3 regions of the Cytobacillus sp. FSL R5-0377 genome follow, and region 1 is predicted to be linked to each of the others. Evidence: riboswitches for the same ligand, from Rfam matches in the RefSeq annotation. Region 1 holds a riboswitch; each other region holds the start of a gene.
What was found. Region 1 has a riboswitch for thiamine pyrophosphate ahead of thiW (energy coupling factor transporter S component ThiW). Riboswitches for the same ligand answer to the same signal wherever they lie in the genome.
Positions count from the first base shown of each region.

Region 2: linked by a shared signal. The riboswitch ahead of NSQ49_RS06315 (Ykof family thiamine-binding protein) and the one ahead of thiW (energy coupling factor transporter S component ThiW) in region 1 are both predicted to bind thiamine pyrophosphate.
Region 3: linked by a shared signal. The riboswitch ahead of thiM (hydroxyethylthiazole kinase) and the one ahead of thiW (energy coupling factor transporter S component ThiW) in region 1 are both predicted to bind thiamine pyrophosphate.

Region 1 covers NZ_JBBORA010000001.1:2,032,410-2,038,802, forward strand. The annotation lists gene NSQ49_RS10465 (gas vesicle protein GvpP) at 1-86, opposite strand, end outside; gene gvpA (gas vesicle structural protein GvpA) at 127-387, opposite strand; gene tenA (thiaminase II) at 744-1,433, opposite strand; TPP riboswitch at 1,492-1,594, opposite strand; gene thiW (energy coupling factor transporter S component ThiW) at 1,745-2,236, opposite strand; TPP riboswitch at 2,350-2,465, opposite strand; gene NSQ49_RS10485 (alpha-hydroxy-acid oxidizing protein) at 2,693-3,811, opposite strand; gene NSQ49_RS10490 (PaaI family thioesterase) at 3,986-4,357, shown strand; gene NSQ49_RS10495 (DUF2512 family protein) at 4,442-4,828, shown strand; gene NSQ49_RS10500 (hypothetical protein) at 4,902-5,039, opposite strand; gene NSQ49_RS10505 (TerC family protein) at 5,236-6,018, opposite strand; gene NSQ49_RS10510 (FbpB family small basic protein) at 6,033-6,158, opposite strand.
Region 2 covers NZ_JBBORA010000001.1:1,264,954-1,271,346, reverse strand. The annotation lists gene NSQ49_RS06330 (energy-coupling factor transporter transmembrane component T family protein) at 1-449, opposite strand, end outside; gene NSQ49_RS06325 (ABC transporter ATP-binding protein) at 436-2,136, opposite strand; gene NSQ49_RS06320 (ECF transporter S component) at 2,120-2,716, opposite strand; gene NSQ49_RS06315 (Ykof family thiamine-binding protein) at 2,718-3,323, opposite strand; TPP riboswitch at 3,595-3,696, opposite strand; gene NSQ49_RS06310 (Cof-type HAD-IIB family hydrolase) at 3,926-4,792, shown strand; gene NSQ49_RS06305 (coproporphyrinogen III oxidase) at 5,021-6,393, shown strand, end outside.
Region 3 covers NZ_JBBORA010000001.1:123,631-130,023, forward strand. The annotation lists gene NSQ49_RS00585 (AbrB family transcriptional regulator) at 1-130, opposite strand, end outside; gene NSQ49_RS00590 (hypothetical protein) at 268-558, shown strand; gene NSQ49_RS00595 (hypothetical protein) at 650-922, opposite strand; gene NSQ49_RS00600 (hypothetical protein) at 882-1,097, opposite strand; gene NSQ49_RS00605 (CBO0543 family protein) at 1,554-2,069, opposite strand; gene NSQ49_RS00610 (Cof-type HAD-IIB family hydrolase) at 2,213-2,962, shown strand; gene NSQ49_RS00615 (OsmC family protein) at 2,980-3,450, opposite strand; TPP riboswitch at 3,565-3,677, shown strand; gene thiM (hydroxyethylthiazole kinase) at 3,784-4,596, shown strand; gene thiD (bifunctional hydroxymethylpyrimidine kinase/phosphomethylpyrimidine kinase) at 4,609-5,436, shown strand; gene thiE (thiamine phosphate synthase) at 5,420-6,079, shown strand.

The DNA of each region.
Region 1 (6,393 bases):
TGATTTACTTCCTGATTTTGTGTTGCTTCACTGCTCTGATTATTAATTTCATTTCCTGTCTGATTGTTTGCTTCTTGATTTTCCATGTTTACTGCCTCATTTCTTTTTAATGTTTAATTTTTTTCTCTATACGCTAAATTGCGGTTTCTGATTTTGTCCTCTATCCATAAGGCCATCCTCTTGCACTTCATCTGTTAATAAACCAACCGCTTCAGCATAGCGCAGCCACGTATCCACACTGGCAATGACCACTCGCGCTTCAACTGTCAGAATTTCGATCCCGACAAGAGAAACTCTCACAAATGCATCAATCACAATTCCTTTGTCTAAGATCCTGTCTATAACTTCTGCAAGGCTGGAGCTATCCGTACTTTTTTGAACACTCATATTTCCATCTCCTTTCGGCTTTTGCATAGCGGGACGATGTACGAGTAAATTTAGGGTTTAAGTTATAAATACCTTCAGGCCAGAAGGTTAAAACGGGGCATAAATTACCATTCCCAATCTTTTCTTGAAATTTTTCATCACTTCGCTTTCCAGTAATATTAGAAAGTGATTAAACATCCGTTTCTGAGTATCAACCGTTTGATTATTACAATTTCATTACATTCGTTTAGAGCCACTCTTTGAGCATTTTTAAACGTTTTTTATAACAAAAAAGAGGCGCACTATTTAGTGCACCCCCTACTATGAATTTTAATTTTCGAAACACCTGCAGTAAGAGCTTCAGGCAAATAATGGTTTTATGAAGTTGCTGCCGGAATGCCTGCCGGCCACTTTTCACAGGTATAAGCCATCTCCCAGAAACCAAGCTCCAGCTGGCAGCTTTTCCGGAAAGCATCCTTCATCCGCTGTCTTTCTTCCGGTGATGCCCCTTCAGCAAGCTCATCCAAACGGTTTCTCATATTCATGGTCACCGCTTCGACTCTTAGATTTGCATAAAATGAGATCCATGGATAAAACGGATGGTTCTCATCTGGCTCATATTGCTTCATGAGCTCAAGCCCAATCTCCCAATATGTCCATGGACAAGGCAATAATGCAGCGAGGATTTCACCCATTCCGCCTGTGTGGGCATGATACATCATATGTTTTACATAATGATCAGCTGTCGGAGGGAGCGGATACCCCTGCAATGCTTCATAATCTACCCCAATCTGCTGGCAGAAATTATGATGAGGATGCACTTCGCTGTTCAATACAAATTCTATCTGCTGATTAAAATAAGCAATATCCTTGCGCTCCGCAGATTTTGAAATGGCAATCCCATAAATATGCATGAATGCATTCAAATACTCAAAGTCCGCTTTAATGTAATGAGCAAGCGCCTCTTTCGGCACATCTCCTCTCCCAATGCCCTGGACAAATGGGTGCTCAAATATCATCTGAAATAAATCTTCATTTTCTTTGCGCAAAATCTCTGAAAAAGTCATAAAAAATAGCCTCCTATTAAACTCAGAAGCTGCCGGGGAAAAAGCATGAGGATTTAGATTGAGGTCCTCACTGCTTCCCTGCGCTGGCATTATCCAGATCAGGTTCCAAGGGACAAAGGAAAAAGCTCCTTATCTCAGCCGTAGCGCCCCTAGCAGTTTTCTAACGTTTTTAATTGTTTTTTACCTAGCTTGAAGTTTTCCTCTCATAACTTTGGGATATCGCTATAAATCCGTGAAAAATGCTCATAAAGTCAGGTTATTCTTCTGGAATTCCTCGTCCTGAGCATACCCAACCGCATTCCATCCCAAAATCATCCCATTGCTCGAATCAGATTTTTCTCTTTAACCTTCGCCAATACCATCCAGCCTATCGCCGCACCGGCAATGCTGCTGATCAGAAACGGCGGCATGAAGAAGAATGCACCAGCTGAACTGCCCATGAGAAGCTTTGCGTACGGAACGGCAAACAATGCACCAATTATGCCGGTGCCCACTACCTCTCCAATGGCAGCCCATATTTTCCGTCTGAATTTCAAATAAAGAACACCAGCCAAAAACGCACCGATCATTCCGCCTAGGAACGCAAGCAGCGTCCCGAATCCAAGCAAATTACGCAGCAATGCAATCATAAAAGCGACAGCTGCTGCCGGCAGGGGACCAAGTGTCACCGCTGCCAATACATTTACCGCATGCTGGACCGGATAGGCCTTAGCTGCTCCTGCGGGAAACCAGAGCAAATGGGATCCGAGTGTCCCTATTGCTACAAATAAAGCCATCGCAGTTAACAATCGGGTTTTGTTCATCTATACCTCCTTTCTAAAAGGGCAGCCTGATTGCTTATCAGGATGAGAAGTATGTATACAAAAAAGCCAGATCCCGACAAGGACCTGGCTTGGTTAAAGTAAATGAATCGACATATAGTCAAATCCTACTTCCCTCCGCTGGCATTAACCAGATCAGGTCCATAAGAGTCGGAAAGCTATACGCGCTTTCCTCTCAGCCCACGCATTCGGGGCACCCCTAGTAGTTACATAGATATTTAATTTGATAAGCTACTTCAAGCTTATCAAATTATTCCGTCAATGTCATCAATCTTTTCGCTTATATACTTTTCTTGATGGATTGAATTAAGCGCTCATCATTTTCTGCTGCGGAGCTTTGAACAGATTCGTCATTAATTAGCGCAATAGGCTTGTCCGTTTTCATTTTGGCTCTTTTTCATAGACTATAATTTTTCATGGCAGGAAGTTTGATAACACTTAATACTTCATTCGAATTAGCTGCAGACCGGCAATATCCTTTAAGCTCCCTACCCCTGCCAGGGAAAGCGACACTTTTGTTTCTTCTATAAAGTTGGCAAGTACTTTTTCAACTCCAGCCTGCCCGCCAATGGCCAGGCCATACACATACGGCCTCCCCAGGCAAACGGCGTCGGCTCCCAGCGCCAGAGCTTTAACCACATCTGAACCTCGTCGAATGCCGCTGTCAAACAAAACCGGGATCCGCCCTTTAACTTCCTTCGCAATCGGTCCGAGCGCATCAATCGCCGCAATCACTCCATCAAGCTGTCTGCCGCCATGATTGGAGACAATGATTCCATCTATCCCTCTTTCAACGGCCAGCCCGGCATCTTCAGGGTGGAGAATGCCCTTTAATAAAATGGGCAGGCTTGTTTTCTCCTTTAATCTCGCAATATGCTCCCAGCTTAATGTTGGATGATGAATATTATTAAGGATTCCCTGTACGATATCGCCATCCTGGAGAGAGGCCATAAAGACTGGATCACTTTCATAATTAGCTTTTCCATAGCCAAGCTTTAAGGGGGAAAAGTTATTTCTTAGATCAGCCTCCCTCCATCCCATCATCACCGTATCAACCGTTAACACAATGGCCTCATACCCCGCTTCCTCCGCGCGCCGGACCATGCTGAACGATGCTTCTTCATAATTGGACCAATATAGCTGGAACCATTTGGGACTCGTGCCTGTGGTGCTGGCTATTTCTTCAATGGAATAACTGGAAACTGTGCTCTGGATAAATGGAATGCCAAATGAAGCTGCTGCACGTGCAGATGCCATTTCTCCCTCATTATGTTCAAGCCGCTGCATTCCAATCGGAGCAAGGAAAATAGGATAAGGATATGTTTTTCCAAATATGTTCACACTTATATCCGGCATGGAAACATCCTTCAGCATTCTCGGCACAATTGAGTATTTTGCAAAGGAGTCGATATTCTTTCTAAGCGTTTCTTCCCCGCCGGCTCCTGATTGAACATAGCCAAAACCGTCTGCTCCCATCACTTTCTCCGCTTCCTTTTCAAGCTCCTTAAATGAAATAGGAAAGTTTTCAGCGAAACTAATATTCTCTACTTTTGCCATTTTCCCGCCCGCCTTTTTTTGAATTTATTGAAAATAATATCATTTTTATGGATTATTTGAAACCATGTAATAATTTTGGAGTCTCTCCCTGGCAAAAAAAGAGTCTCAATAAGCAGGGATTTCACAAAGAATCGGGAATAACCATCTTAACTAAATGAAATTGGAGTGTACCAAATGTTAATCAAGCAGCCTTTTGATGAGTTTCTGAAATTCCATTACGAAAGAGTCAGTAAAAGTAATATGAAAGTCACTTTGCCAGTCCAGCCGCTCTTTATTAACAGCGCTGGACTGGTTCATGGAGGAATTATCTCTACTCTTGCAGATGTAGCGATGGGAAATATTTTTGAGCCGGGTGAAGATCAGCTGCAGTCTGTGGTGACCGCTGATTTAAAGGTAACGTTCCTAAAGGGCGCGACAGGGGAATATCTAATTGCCGATGCTCACCTCGTTAAAAGAGGACGAACTCTCAGCCATACGGATTGCCTGATTTATAACGATCAGGATCAGGTGGTTGCCAAAGCATCGGGGATTTTCGCGTCGATCTAGGGAAACTTCCAATTTTCTGTAATTTAATGATTATCCCCCCTGTCTCAGGGTATAGTTACCTAAAACAAGAGGGAGGATTTCACCATGGAGCATATTGAAGCGATATTGCTTAAATTTGTTATGATTACCGCAATGCTGGGAATTATTTTGACTGGAATTTTTGATATCAGCTTTACTGAAACACTCATTATTAGCGTCATTCTCACTCTAGGGGCTTATGTTCTGGGGGATATGATGATATTCCGTATGTCAGGTGACGAAACAGAGCATACAAAAAGGAATACCATAGCAACCATTTCTGACATTGGTTTAAGCTTTTTTGCCATCTGGCTTTTATGTGAATTAATGGTGTCCGGGAAAGACGGCTTGGCAATGGCAGCCTTTATCTCTGCCCTTTTGATAGGTGCAGGTGAATGGTTCTTTCATGTATACTTGGATAAACGCGTTTTTGCTTATGATGGACATAAATGATATCTGAAGAGACCTCTGCAGGGTCTCTTTTTTTACTTTATGGCCGAAAATGGATATACGAAAGACATATGTTTTAGTATTCGATCTCATTATAATCCTTAGGCTGAGGTACCGGCTGATCCTCTTCATGCTTTCCAAATTCATTGACAAGCTCCATCTCTTCTTTGGGGCCTTGTGTCTGTTTTGTATTTTGCTTATCTCTTTTAGACAATCTATTTTGCTCCCTTCGTTCCGTTTCTAAAATTAATATTTCCCATTTACTGCATTTCACTCATAAATAGAGGATTTTTCCTCCATTTGATTTAAAAGTTCTTCAGCAGGCAGCAACAGGGATCAGGGCAAATCAATCAAACGTTTGATTGATTTGTGTTCACTAAAAAAAGGCGGATAATTTCCGCCCTTTTTGATCAGCTTGCTTGTTCCTCTGCTGGCACTTCCTGTTTCTCCTTAGAAAGGAACCATCCAGCCAATGCAATTCCAACTAATACAGCATAGAATGTAATTTTCCATTCAGCTGACTTAGCAAAACCTTCAGGAAGGATTTCAAGAGCCGGATGTGACATTGTATAGACAGCCAGTTTAACACCAACCCAGCCGACAATACCAAAAGCTGCAATCTCAAGCCCAGGTCTGCGATGAAGCAGATCCACAAAGAGATTTGCGGCAAAACGCATAATGATTAATCCAATCATACCGCCGGCAAAGATGACAAAGAATTTTCCGCCGTCAAGTCCGCCTACATGGCCTAGACCTGAATCCGGAAGTGCTACAGCCAATGCGACTGCCGCCAGAATAGAGTCTACAGCGAAAGCAATATCAGCAAGTTCTACTTTGAAAACCGTCAGCCAAAAGCCTGATTGTTTTTTGGGCTTGGTAACCCCTGCTTCTTCCTCACCTTTTTTCACAAGAAACTTTCTTAATATATGATTAGCCGCGATGAACAGAAGATATAATGCTCCAATGGCTTGAACCTGCCATACGTCAACTAAATATGAAATCGCAAATAAGGATCCGAAACGGAAAACAAAGGCTCCAGCCAATCCGTAGAATAAAGCCCTTTTCCTCTGCTCTTCTGGAAGATGCTTAACCATAATCGCAAGCACCAGCGCATTATCAGCAGCCAATAGACCCTCCAATGCCACAAGCAGCAGCAATACCCAGCCATACTCAAGTATCAATGACAATTCCATCTAAAACACCCTCCCTATTTCACCTTTGTGTATCTTTCGTCTAAACGCTTTTCAATTTTTGCCAGCAATTGTTGATCTTTCAGCAGCTCTTCTTTGTTTTTCTTAACTAATTCTGCGAATGACATCTTTGCTTTTTTCATCCTGGTCTCCTTTCCTTCTAATTTTATAAGTATTGAAAGCTTCACACTGTTTCCCTGCAGTTATGTCGATTGAGGATTTCCATGCCGTCTTTATAAGGCAATAAAAAAACCTCTACCAGCAGGCGGTAAAGGTTTAAAAAACAAAAAGACCTTTACCCGAAACAGGCAAAGGTCTTGCTAACAACGTTAAGGTTGCCAACAAAGCCGGGAGCTCTTAACTCCGAAATGACGACTC
Region 2 (6,393 bases), 770 kb from region 1:
AATCGATAGCCTGCCATGATTCCATATGCAAGCTTTGGAGAGAGCCGGCATTGCTGCATTAAACTGAGCAGAAATGCTGTCGGCTTTGTGGTTAAAATGAACAGAAGGGACAGAGAAGTAAAGCTTAACACCCTCATTCCAAGGGAAAGGGCACGCAGAAGGCCCTCCTCAGTCAATGTGAAGATCCCCCATGCCCATAATAGGGTTTCCCCTTCAATCGCTTTAGAAAAAATCAAAGCTGACCAAATATATATGACAGCCATGAAGATAAATGGCGAGAAAAGCAGAATCCATCTTTTGAATGAAACTCTTCCAAAAATAAAGGTGGCTGCTGCCGTTATCACTAAGGTCAGAAAAGGTGTAACCGGGTCAAAAAAAATCGATAGAAGTAATACACAGACTATCACAGTGAATGCTTTAATGCTTGGGTTTAATTCATGTAAGAACAAGTTTTTCCCTCCCTGCAATGGACCCGATATCATTCCTGAGTTTTTCAATGTATGGAACCTTTAAGGAAGCAGTCTTCAGAATGTCCTCTTTTTTCCATAATGCATCAGGCAAACCATCGTAAATCTTCTCTCCTTCTGAAAGAACAATCACTTTGTCCGCATATGAATGGATGATTTCCATGTCATGTGTGATCATCACCACGGATCCGCCGCTTTGGATCTTTGCTTCCATTAGCTTCATAAGCTCACCGCACGTCCTGGCATCCTGTCCAAAGGTCGGCTCATCGAGGAGGAGAAGATCCTGGTTATACACAAGCATCGATGCAACACTAAGCCGCCGTTTTTGCCCCTGGCTTAAGGAAAAGGGATGCATGTCAGCGCACTGCAGCAAGTCCACTTGAAGCAGTGCAGCCTGAACTGATTCTTTAATATCACCATCAGGAATCTGCTGTATTTTTAGACTGAATGCAATTTCATCATAGACAGAATCAGCAATAAATTGGTGTTCGGGGTTTTGAAAAACATAACCTAATTTCTGTCTTAGCTCCTGCTCCTTCCACTGGGAAAGGGGACTGTCATAAAAGAGAATATTGCCTTTGGAAGGAGTATAAAGTCCAGCCAAGAGTCTTGAAAGCGTTGTTTTTCCTGATCCATTTGAGCCGGCAATGGCCACAAATTCACCTTTTTTAACAGAAAAACTAATATCTTTTAGCAAATCTTTCCCAGCTTTATAAAAGGATAGATTCTCTGCGGATAGAATAATTTGTTCTTCAGGAGCTTGGTGATTTTTCTTCCTGTTATCTAAAACCTGAAGTGCACCAATGGGATTCTCAAATCCGGCGATTAATTTCTCATCAGTCAACGGAAGTTTTTCCCCTTTATAAATACCTGCTTTTTTCCCTGAAAGGCCTGCTTTTACCGAACTTGGCAGCCAGATGCCCTCAAGCAGAAATTCTTCTGCATATTGATTAAAGCATTCTTCAGTGCTTCCATTAAATAATAGTTCGCCTTCTCTGTTTAGGACTGCGCAGCGGTCGGTCAAATCAATCCAATCATCCAGCCTGTGTTCGATTATTAGAAGGGAGAATGATCTCTTCTCTTTAAGCTCTTTAATGATGCGGGTAAGTTCATAGCTTGAAGCCGGATCCAGGTTTGCTGTCGGTTCGTCTAAAATCAGGAGATCCGGTTTCAATGACAATACACATGCCAGTGCAAGCTTTTGCTTCTGGCCCCCGGAAAGGGTGTGAATTGGGGCATATTTATATGGCAAAAGATGAACAAGCTCCAATGCTTCATCAATCTTATTCCCGATTTCTTCATGCGGCGTTTTCAAATTCTCAAGTCCAAATGCCAGCTCATCCTCGACTGTGGTCATGCAAAATTGGCTTTCAGGGTCCTGAAACACAATTCCAATGTGCTGATTAATTTCACCAGGGCCGAATTCCTCCAGCCTCTTTCCTTTGAATGAAATGATCCCGTCCAATTCGCCATCTGCGGCCTCGGGATACAATTTATTTAAGCAGAAAGCAAGTGTGCTTTTTCCCGAGCCGCTGGGTCCCAATAATAGAACTGCTTCCCCTGCATTAAGGCTGAATTGCATATTTTTAAAAATGGGCTTTTTCACATCTTCATACCTGAATGTAAGCTGCTCTGTTTTTAATATGTTCTGTTTATGCTGTAATGCCATTTTCCGGTTTTCCCCTTTTCAGCTCTTTGCCAATAGGAAAGCTGTTTAATGCTCCGGTCTTTGCAAGGCTTTCGCTCAGCCATTTGCCCATCAAGCCTGCCAGTAAAGCACCGCTGACCATCCTTACACAAAACATAGCCATTACATAACCGGGTGAGAGGGCCGCATAGCCGGAAATGAAATAGCCCCAAATAAAGCTTGTAACAGAAGAGCCCATGCCGGCAGCAATTAAGACCCATGTCCGGTAATTATTCCATTTCGTGGCCGCAAAAACAGCTTCCGCTCCAATCCCCTGAATCATGCCCGACAGAATCAGGCGGGGACCGACAGCATTGCCGATCATGACTTCAATGGCTGCAGCGATGGTTTCCGATAAGAAAGCTGCCCCGGGTTTTCTGATTATGTACGCTGCGAGAATTGAAACAATAAACCAAATGCCAAAAATAAAATCATATCCAATTAAGCCGAATATTGCATATAGCACATTGCCAAATTGCATGAATATCAGGTATACAACTGCAAACACGACAGCGAGTACAGACAGGACAATGACTTCACGAAGCTTCCACTTTTCAAGCATATTATTCAGCCCCCTTTTTGGATGGGCTATTGGCAGACATATTCACCGTCATAACAATATGGGTGGAATTGCTTTTCTTACAGTTTTCAAAAGCGTCCTCCAGAGTTTTAAAAACAGAGTGTGCATCCCCGTCTAATCTTGAAGCATAATGCACCCCTTTTGTAAAAATTCCCTGATTCATTGCAAGCTCGACCTGATCCATAATGACATTCATGTATTCAGGAATCCCCATCGGATAAAGGGCGAACTGGACCGCAACTTCCTGGCTGATACCTGCTGCTGATTCTTCATTTGCCAATTCCTCATTCTCAGCAAGATAAGCATCTCCTGCAGTATCACCAGGACATCCATTTGAAAAAGTTCCGTTAAATACTACATGGTCACCATGCTTAACAGCTTGAAGATAAATAGCTTTAACCACATCGAAAACATGAATGGACCTGCCTCGCACACAGGTGCTAACATCATCTGTTTCCATCCAAACCTTGCTCGTATCCACTTCTTTTAAAGCTGATAAAATAATATCCGCAAACCTGTCAGTCATGGGATAAATTGAAAATCTGCACCCTGTAATTTCACTGGTTCCACATAAAAAATTTTCCTGCATTTTGCCATCCTCCTAGTATTAATGAAAAGTTTTTTTCGTAAGGTTTGCTGCTGTTTTTTGAATTACTTACTGTGTTGATAGTATCGACAGGTGCAAGGCTCCTTCGGGAGCATATGTGCAAGCACACCGCCTGCCCGCGATTCGCTGGGAAATCAACGACAATATACATGAGCCAAAAACAACAAATTTTACAAAAACAGCCTGGTTAAAATAAAAAAACTGCATTCCCAATAGGAAATGCAGTTGAATGTTATCAATACACTAAAATGATAGCCGTTCACCTGCACTTCCCCACGCTGGTATTATCCAGATCGGGTAATAAGAGTCAGAACGGATTGTTCTTCTCAGCCAAAAAGCTCCCCTAGTGCAAAACTTGGATATGCAGTTTTTAATGACTCCATCTTAATACGGAGAATCCAAATTGTAAATGACTATTTATAATTCTTTTATTCAAATAATCTATGAAAACAGTTAAACACCTTCACTAACACAGGCAATCAACGAAAAAATTTCTGCATTGTCCATGTCATGTTCTAATCCAGTCCCTCCCTTCATAAAAGTGTAATAGGACAATTTTACACCGAGAATAGGGGGCAAATCGGATGATATACAGAATGCTTGCTTTAAACATAGACGGAACACTACTCCAATCAAATGGAAGACTTCATAAATCAACAAAAGAAGCAATTGAATATGTGCAGCAAAAGGGAATTTATGTAACACTTGTCACATCCAGAAGCTTTCCTTCCGCGAAGAAAGTGGCTAAAGCATTGAAATCCAATTCTTTGCTGGTTACACACAGGGGGGCATATATTGCAGCTTCCCAGGAAAAGCCTATATTTGTAAAAAGGATTCAGGAAGATGAAACGTTTGAAATCGTGCGCCTGCTTGAAGGCTTTACCTGTCAAATCAGGCTGGTGCACGAAAAATATTCCCTTGCAAACAAAACGAAGCTTAATACCAATATGCTTGCAAAAACAGTTTTTACAACGGGTGATCCCATTTTTTATTCCCAGCAATTTGTGGATTCTTTAAGTGAGACTATTTTAGATGAGCCGGTTACGCCGCCGAAAATCGAAGTGTACTTTGAAGATAAGGAAGACCTTGAGGATGCTAAGACAGCCATTTGGGGCATGTTTGAAAATGTAGAAGTCTTAAAACTGAACGATCTGAGGATGGACATTGTTCCTGCAGGGGTCTCAAAACTGAATGGGCTTCTCTATTTATGTGAGCATCTTGGGATTTCCAGAAATCAAATGGTCGTCATAGGAGACTCTGAAGATGATCTGGAAATGATTGAAGCAGCAGGATTGGGTGTGGCAATGGGCAATGCTCCGGCAGAAGTAAAAAAAGCAGCGGACTGGCTGACGCGATCAAATGATCAGAACGGCGTAAGCTACATGGTTAAAGAACATTTCCGTAAACAGCATCCAATCGATTTCCTGAAGAAAATGAATCTATTAAAATAAAATTCAATGAATGAGAGCCCGATTAGTAATTCGGCTCTTTTTTTAGTTAGCGATAGTATAGAAACCATATCAGTAACCTATAGGATTCACTTTCCTGATATTGACCTTGTTTCCCCATTTATGTACACTAGAAGGAGTTTGCCAACATGAATAAATAGACTATGCAGCTGCCGTCATTGAGATAAAACACCGGCAGATTTATTATATTTTTAAAAAAAGGTGATCGATTTGAACATTTCAATTTTAGGCATACAGGATGAACGATTCCATCGGCCGCTTCGGCTGATAGGGAACCTCTTTTTTGAAGAATGTGAAGTGGTGCTTGGTGAGAATGATGCAGCAGATCTGATCATTTCTTTTCAAATTGAGCATGGAGAACGCATTAAAGCCGCTGCAGAGATTACTGATAAAAATAGCAATAAACTTACAGCTGATTTTGAAAAAGAGTTCATTCCGGCTGAGTCAGAAAAAGAGAATTTCAAACAAATCAAGAATGCAGTATCTCATGTATACCTGACTGTTTTGCAGGACTGGACGGGCATTACGCAGAAGTGGGGAATTCTGACTGGGGTACGTCCCACAAAATTGCTTCACCGTGCCATGCAGAATCAGACACCTCTTAAGGAAGCACATCAGCAGCTGAAGGAAGAGTACCTGATTACAGATGAGAAAATCCAGCTTATGCAGAATATTGTAGACCGGCAGCTCGCTGTCGTGCCGGATCTTTATGACTTGAAAAATGAGGTAAGCATATATATCGGCATTCCGTTCTGTCCGACAAAGTGCGCGTACTGTACTTTTCCTGCATATGCGATTAATGGCAGACAGGGTTCTGTCAACTCATTTCTTGGCGGCCTTCATTTTGAAATGCGCAAAATGGGAGAATGGCTGAAAGAATATAATGTAAAAATTACCACTGTCTATTATGGCGGAGGGACTCCAACAAGCATTACAGCTGAAGAGATGGATATGCTTTATGAGGAAATGTATGAATCTTTTCCAGATGTAGAAAACATTCGGGAGGTCACCGTGGAAGCAGGCCGTCCGGATACAATCACACCTGAAAAGCTTGAAGTGCTGAAAAAATGGAATATTGACAGAATCAGCATCAATCCCCAGTCCTATATTCAGGAGACACTGAAAGCTATTGGACGCCATCATACAGTGGAAGAAACCGTAGATAAGTTCCACCTTGCCCGCGATATGGGAATGAATAACATTAATATGGATCTGATTATCGGACTCCCTGGAGAAGGTGTACCGGAATTTGCACATACATTGGATGAAACAGAGAAATTAATGCCGGAATCCCTGACAGTTCATACTTTATCCTTTAAACGTGCTTCGGAAATGACGAAGAATAAGCAAAAATATAAAGTTGCTGAGCGGGAAGAAATTGAAAGAATGATGGACATGGCTGAGGATTGGACTAAAAAGCATAATTACCATCCCTATTACCTATACCGTCAGAAAAATATCCTTGGCAATCTTGAGAATGTCGGCTATGCTCTTCCGAATCAGGAAAGCATCTATAATATTATGATTATGGAAGAACAGCAGACAATCATCGGGCTTGGATGCGGGGCTTCCAGTAAGTTCAT
Region 3 (6,393 bases), 1.9 Mb from region 1:
TGCTAAGCCGGCTTCCAATCATTACAGCAGTCAAGGCACCAAGTAAAAAGGCGACCGGAACATTCAATAAAGAAAATAAGCCTGCACCTGCAGCGGCAGCACAAAAGGTGATAAAAATATTTTTTTTCACGCAAAAACCTTCTTTTCTTTTGATTACCTAAAGATATTTATACCATATGTTAACAATCAATGAATTACAAGTTTTATGTAATGATATATTTTCATACATTTATAAAAAAGGCGGGCTTTCTAAAAGGGGGACTAACCATGCCGGAAAAATTAAGCCATCTGGTTTTCATTTTATCTTTTGTATGCCTCGGTTTATTTTTGCTGCTGGGTTTTTCGCCTCTGTATGATCTTTATCTGAACAAAATCGGCCATCGGCCATTTTCTGTCCTTCTACTGCTGACAGTTCTTGTCTTCGTCGTAAGCATCAATGTCTTAAAGAAAGTCCAAAATTGGCAGGCGGGCTTTCATGTCCTATTTTCCATTATCCTCACGCTTTTTCTTTCATCGGTCCTCGCGATCATTGTTTTCTTTGGAGGCCAATTCAGATAAAAGGAAAGAGCCTGCACCATAATTGGTACAAGCTGGATCATTTACTGGATTGGCATCCAGTTTACTTTCCATATTCCATCGCTGTTCCTGCTTAGTCCGAATCCAAAGATAAAGTCTGTTCTTCTGGTATAGAAGCTGACTGGTTGATCCCATTGGGATAAGCATTTAGATCAGGAAATGGCTTTTCGACATGCGGGTCATGGTTAAACAGGACATATTGAGTATAAAAGTCCTTAACTTCCTCCGCAAACAGATATAGCTGGAATACTTCTGCCGGCCTTAAACCCTTTAGGATCTCATCTGTTCGTTTTAAAGATAATTCTTTATATACATGATTTAATGGCTCTGGAAGGATGATTTTCATTGCTTAGGGACAGCTTGAATGGACGAGCCTCATTATGCAGTTCTTCATGCATAACCACCTCAACATCTTCTGCCTGATGGACAGTACCTTCTGCAGCACGATATTTGTTAATAATTAACGAAACCTTTTCATCTTCAATCGGCATATTTACGCTATTTTCCAGCTTTTCAAACACACAGTAATATAAGTATCCTGTGTCAGATCGCTTGCAGTATTCCAGTCTTTCACATAGCTGTATATTAATCGTTTCAGAACGGTGCCATACTCATCCATAAACATCTCAAGAACGAGAGCACGGTCCGCTTGATCCGTTATTGACCGTTATATATACTCTTCAATGCTCACATGTTTGCCTCCCAGCTTAAATGCCAGCCTGCCGATACCGGCTGACTTTTATTTGACTGACAGTTAGACGACAGATAGAAGCAAATCGCTTCATTTTTTTGGCATGTATTAAGAGTATACACAAAAAGCGCAAACCATTTGGTCTGCGCTAAATTATTTATTTGTTTTTTTCCTAATTAAATAAAACCACATCGATGCATAGGTTGCGAACAGAAGGAGCAAAAATAAGAAAACAGACAAATCGTTCTGAATAATCATTCCAGTACACCTCGCTTTATGTATGCATTTATTTTAGGCTGTCCAATGGAACAGGGAATAATAAATAGAATACCACCGCAGCAGGCAGGGAAATCAGCATGGCAACCGCCGGTCTTCGATAGTGGATTCGCAATACAGCAAATAAAGCGATATTCAGCCAAATATTATGCCAGCTGTTCCAGCCGTTATCGTACACATACATTCCTTTGTGGGCAAACAGTGATTGAATAATCGTAAAAAAGCCAATCCATACAGCAGAGTATATGTATCCCTGTTTTTTATATTCAGGGTAGCGCTGCAGATAAATGATCAGAGCCATAGGTGTAATAAAAAAAGTGAAGGCTAAGTTAATAATTGAATGATTCAGCCATTCCGCCGTAATGCCTCTAAAAGCCCATAGTGTATGATTAAAATAGAGCATATTGTAGGTCAGGTTGATTGCAATAAAAAATAAAACAGTCGGATATTGCTTTCTCCACTGCGACCAGTCAATAAAGCGGTAAGCGAACAAAATCCATACGATCATCACAAGTGCGAGATACATAGTAACATCACCTTTAATATTTAATACATACAGGTATTTCCATTTTCCTTAAAAGTATTCATCTGGAATGCGCCTTCTTTGAAGGAAAGCCGGCTTACCTATATAATGGCTTTATTGTGTTAATAGAAGAAAGGAAGAGGATTATGAAAGATTCTAAAATTCCACCGCAAATTAAATTAATCGCCCTTGATATGGATGGAACATTACTGAATTCCAAAGGAGAAATTCCTGAAGAGAACCGTGCAGCTATAAAAGAGGCAAAGGAGAAAGGCATCGAAGTTATTTTGAGCACTGGCAGATCCAGATTAACGGCAGGCGATCATGCTGATTCTCTTGAATTAAATTCTTATTTGATCACGGTAAATGGCAGCGAAATATTTGGACCTGATGGTGAATCCATTTTAAGAGCTCCAGTGGATTCTAAAGTAATGGAATGGATGTGGAATCTGTCTCAGACACACAAGACCAATTTCTGGGCAACCAGCTGTGAACGGGTGTGGATGAACGAAATGCCGGAAAATATCCATGACCATGAATGGCTTAAATTTGGGTTTGATATTTCAGATGATGCGATCAGGGAACTGATCCATAAGGAACTTCGATCAAAGGGCGATCTCGAAATTACCAACTCAAGCTTAACCAATATTGAAGTCAATGCTTTAGGCATCAACAAAGCCATAGGAATCCTCAAAGTAACCGAACTCCTTGGTATTTCAATGGAAAATGTAATGGCCATGGGAGACAGCTTGAACGATATTGCCATGATTGAGGAATCAGGCTGGGGAGTAGCGATGGGAAATGCACAGGACATTGTTAAAGAAACAGCCGATGCTGTAACAGGAACGAATGATGAAGCCGGCGTTGCACTGGCCATCCGTAAATGGGCTCTTTAATCTGAACGAAACACCGGCTATCCTGCCGGTGTTTCGTTTGTTTTATTATTGCGGATGGTTTCCTGTACTTCGACTTCCACATTTCCTTTAATGGCCCTTGAGATCATACAGGATGCTTCCGCTTTTTGCGCCAGCTTCTTAGCAAGTGTATAGTCCTTTCCATCGGCGTCTGCCTTCAGCACGATAACTGGACGATGAATAATCTTTTTGTACGTAATCACACCTTTTGTGACATCCACAATTCCGACTGACTCCATCGTGAGGTCCTCTTTATCGAGCCGGCTGCGTTCCATCATGGCTGCAAGGGTAATAATATAACAAGCAGCCGCCGCCCCAAGCAGCATTTCATCCGGATTCGTTCCGATTCCGGGACCGTCCATTTCCGGTGGAATGGATACCTTTGTTCTCAAGCCGCCTGTTTCTATTTCCCCCACATCATTGCGAAGACCAGGCCAATGTGCTTTCAAGTAAAAATGGTGTTCAGCCATATCTGAATCCTCCAAGCTATGTATTCTTACTTACACCTTAAAGAGGAAGCGGCAGAATTGCAAGCTTTACAGATTTCACGATTCAGGCTAAGATAAAAACAGCCAACTTAATAGTTTTACTGCTAGGGGTGCCCGATGCTCGCGGGCTGAGAAAGAAACCGGACTGTTTTTTACCCTTCGGACCTGATCTGGATTATACCAGCGTAGGAAAGTAGTAATTGCGGAGAACCAAATGACTCTCTACAGATTATTCAGCCAGGTCCATATATGGGATCTGGCTTTTTGTGTTCCCTTAAGAAACTATTAAGCAGCATTTGCAGAGGAGGAATAGATGTGAACATTCAAGAAATTACCAGCCTATTGGAGAAAGTAAGAGAGATAAATCCATTAGTACATAATATCACCAATGTAGTAGTAACCAATTTCACTGCCAATGGCCTGCTGGCTATTGGAGCATCACCTGTCATGGCCTATGCGCATGAAGAGGCGGGTGATATGGCTAAAATCGCCGGGGCACTGGTTCTGAATATGGGAACACTGTCTGAAAAAGAAGTGAAAAGTATGCTTATCGCAGGAAAATCAGCCAATCAGCATGGGGTGCCGGTTATTTTTGATCCTGTTGGCGCCGGCGCCACTGCCTACCGCACAGAAACTGCCAATCGAATAATGAAAGAATTAGATATTAGCATCATAAGAGGCAATGCGGCAGAAATCGCCAATGCCGCAGGACAGCAATGGAATATTAAGGGCGTCGATGCAGGAGAAGCAGAAGGAAACACATTAGAGCTTGCCAAATCTGCAGCAAATAAACTTGGTTCAGTCACCGTCATAACAGGCAAACAGGACATTGTTACAGATGGACATACTACATTTACCATCCGCAATGGACATTCCCTATTAACGAAGGTAACGGGTGCCGGATGTCTTTTGACTTCTGTCGTAGGAGCTTTCGCAGCAGTTGAAAAAGATCCTGTAATAGCGGCAGCTGCTGCTCTGGTCGTATATGGCTCTGCCGCCGAAATCGCAGCAGAAAAAACAGATGGCAGGGGCCCGGGCACTTTCCAGATAGAGTTTTTGAACAGCTTATATAATATTTCAGCTGAAGATGTTGAAATGCGCGGTTCAATTGAAAAAACGGAAGGATAGGAGGCAATACATATGAAAGTGAACAAAGCATTAACTATAGCGGGATCAGACAGCGGAGGAGGTGCAGGTATTCAGGCAGACTTAAAAACCTTTCAGGAACTGGGTGTATTCGGCATGTCAGCTTTAACTGCCGTAACCGCCCAAAACACCAGAGGAGTACAGGGAGTTTTTCCAATGACCGCAGATGCGGTTGCATCCCAAATACAATCCATAGGAGAAGATTTAAGTCCGGATGCAGTCAAAACTGGAATGCTGTTCAGTGCTGAGATCATTGAAACTGTTTCAAAGGAGATGGCAAATTACGGCTGGAAAAATATCGTCATTGATCCTGTGATGATTGCTAAGGGCGGAGCAAGCCTTCTTCAGACTGAAGCTATTTTAGCAATGAAAAAGCATTTGATTCCGCTTTCCATGGTGATTACACCCAATATTCCAGAAGCAGAGGTATTAACGGATACTATCATCCGGTCTATGGATGATAAAAAGAAGGCTGCTTATGAATTGCACAGGCTTGGAGCAAGACATGTCATCATAAAGGGCGGCCATGAGGAGGGAAAAATGGCTGCGGATCTATTATTTGATGGAGAATGTTTTACCGAATTCAAGAGTAATAGAATCGAAACAGTGAACACGCACGGCACAGGCTGCACTTTTTCGGCTGCCATCACAGCTGGCCTCGCTGACGGCCTATCTGTACCCCTGGCTGCAGATCGCGCTAAGCAATTTATCCAGGCAGCAATTGAAAATGACTTAAAAATTGGCAGCGGCCATGGGCCAACCAATCATTGGGCCTTTAATGCCAAGAAAAAGGAGAGCCTCATACATGGAAGTCAATACTAAACAAATGAGAGACTGGCTAAAGGTATATTTCATCATGGGAAGCGTTAATTGCCATCAAGATCCTGAAGAAATTCTCCGATCAGCGATTCAAGGGGGCATCACCCTGTTTCAATTCCGTGAAAAAGGAGCAGGATGCCTGCATGGCAATGAGAAGGAACGCCTTGCAAAAAAACTTCAGGCAATCTGCAGAGAGAGCAGTATTCCTTTTATTGTTAATGACGATATCGAATTGGCTATTCGCCTAAATGCAGATGGTGTCCATATTGGCCAGGAGGATGAACCGGCAGATGTGGTCCGCAGGATAATTGGCAGCAAAATTCTTGGTGTCTCCGTTCATAATATGATGGAAGCAGAAGCAGCGATCAGGCAGGGGGCCGACTACCTAGGCATTGGCCCTATTTATCCGACAAGCACAAAGAAGGATGCCAAAGCTGTGCAGGGGCTTACGTTTTTAAAAGAATTGAGATCTGCTTCCATCGAGATTCCTGTGGTGGGTATCGGGGGAATAAATGCTAAAAATACACCTCCGATAATGGATGCTGGCGCAGACGGCGTTTCAGTCATTACGGCAATCAGCCTAGCGGAATCCCCGGAAAAATCAGCAGGAGAGCTCAAAGAAGCCGTACAGAAAAGTGTTCAATAATATGGGCTTTATTTGTAAGCCGCCCTGCTCATCAAGCACCGGAGTCTTCTAGTTAGAAAAATTTTTATTGTCTTATTGGCCAAAAGGCATAGAGGCAAAGATGTGCAAATTCAGAATTAATGGCAGTAAGTTTGTTATATTTATCACACCGCTTTCTTTAGACTATTTTAGCTGGCTTTAGCAAGATTAATGAAGCAGGGAATTGCGTTGATTTCATGCAAAGAAGATCAGCCAATATCCAGGAACTATTAGTATTGCCGGCTGCCCTTCAAACATCAGTGCTTTAACAGTGCAGAACATGACGGTCCATGGTA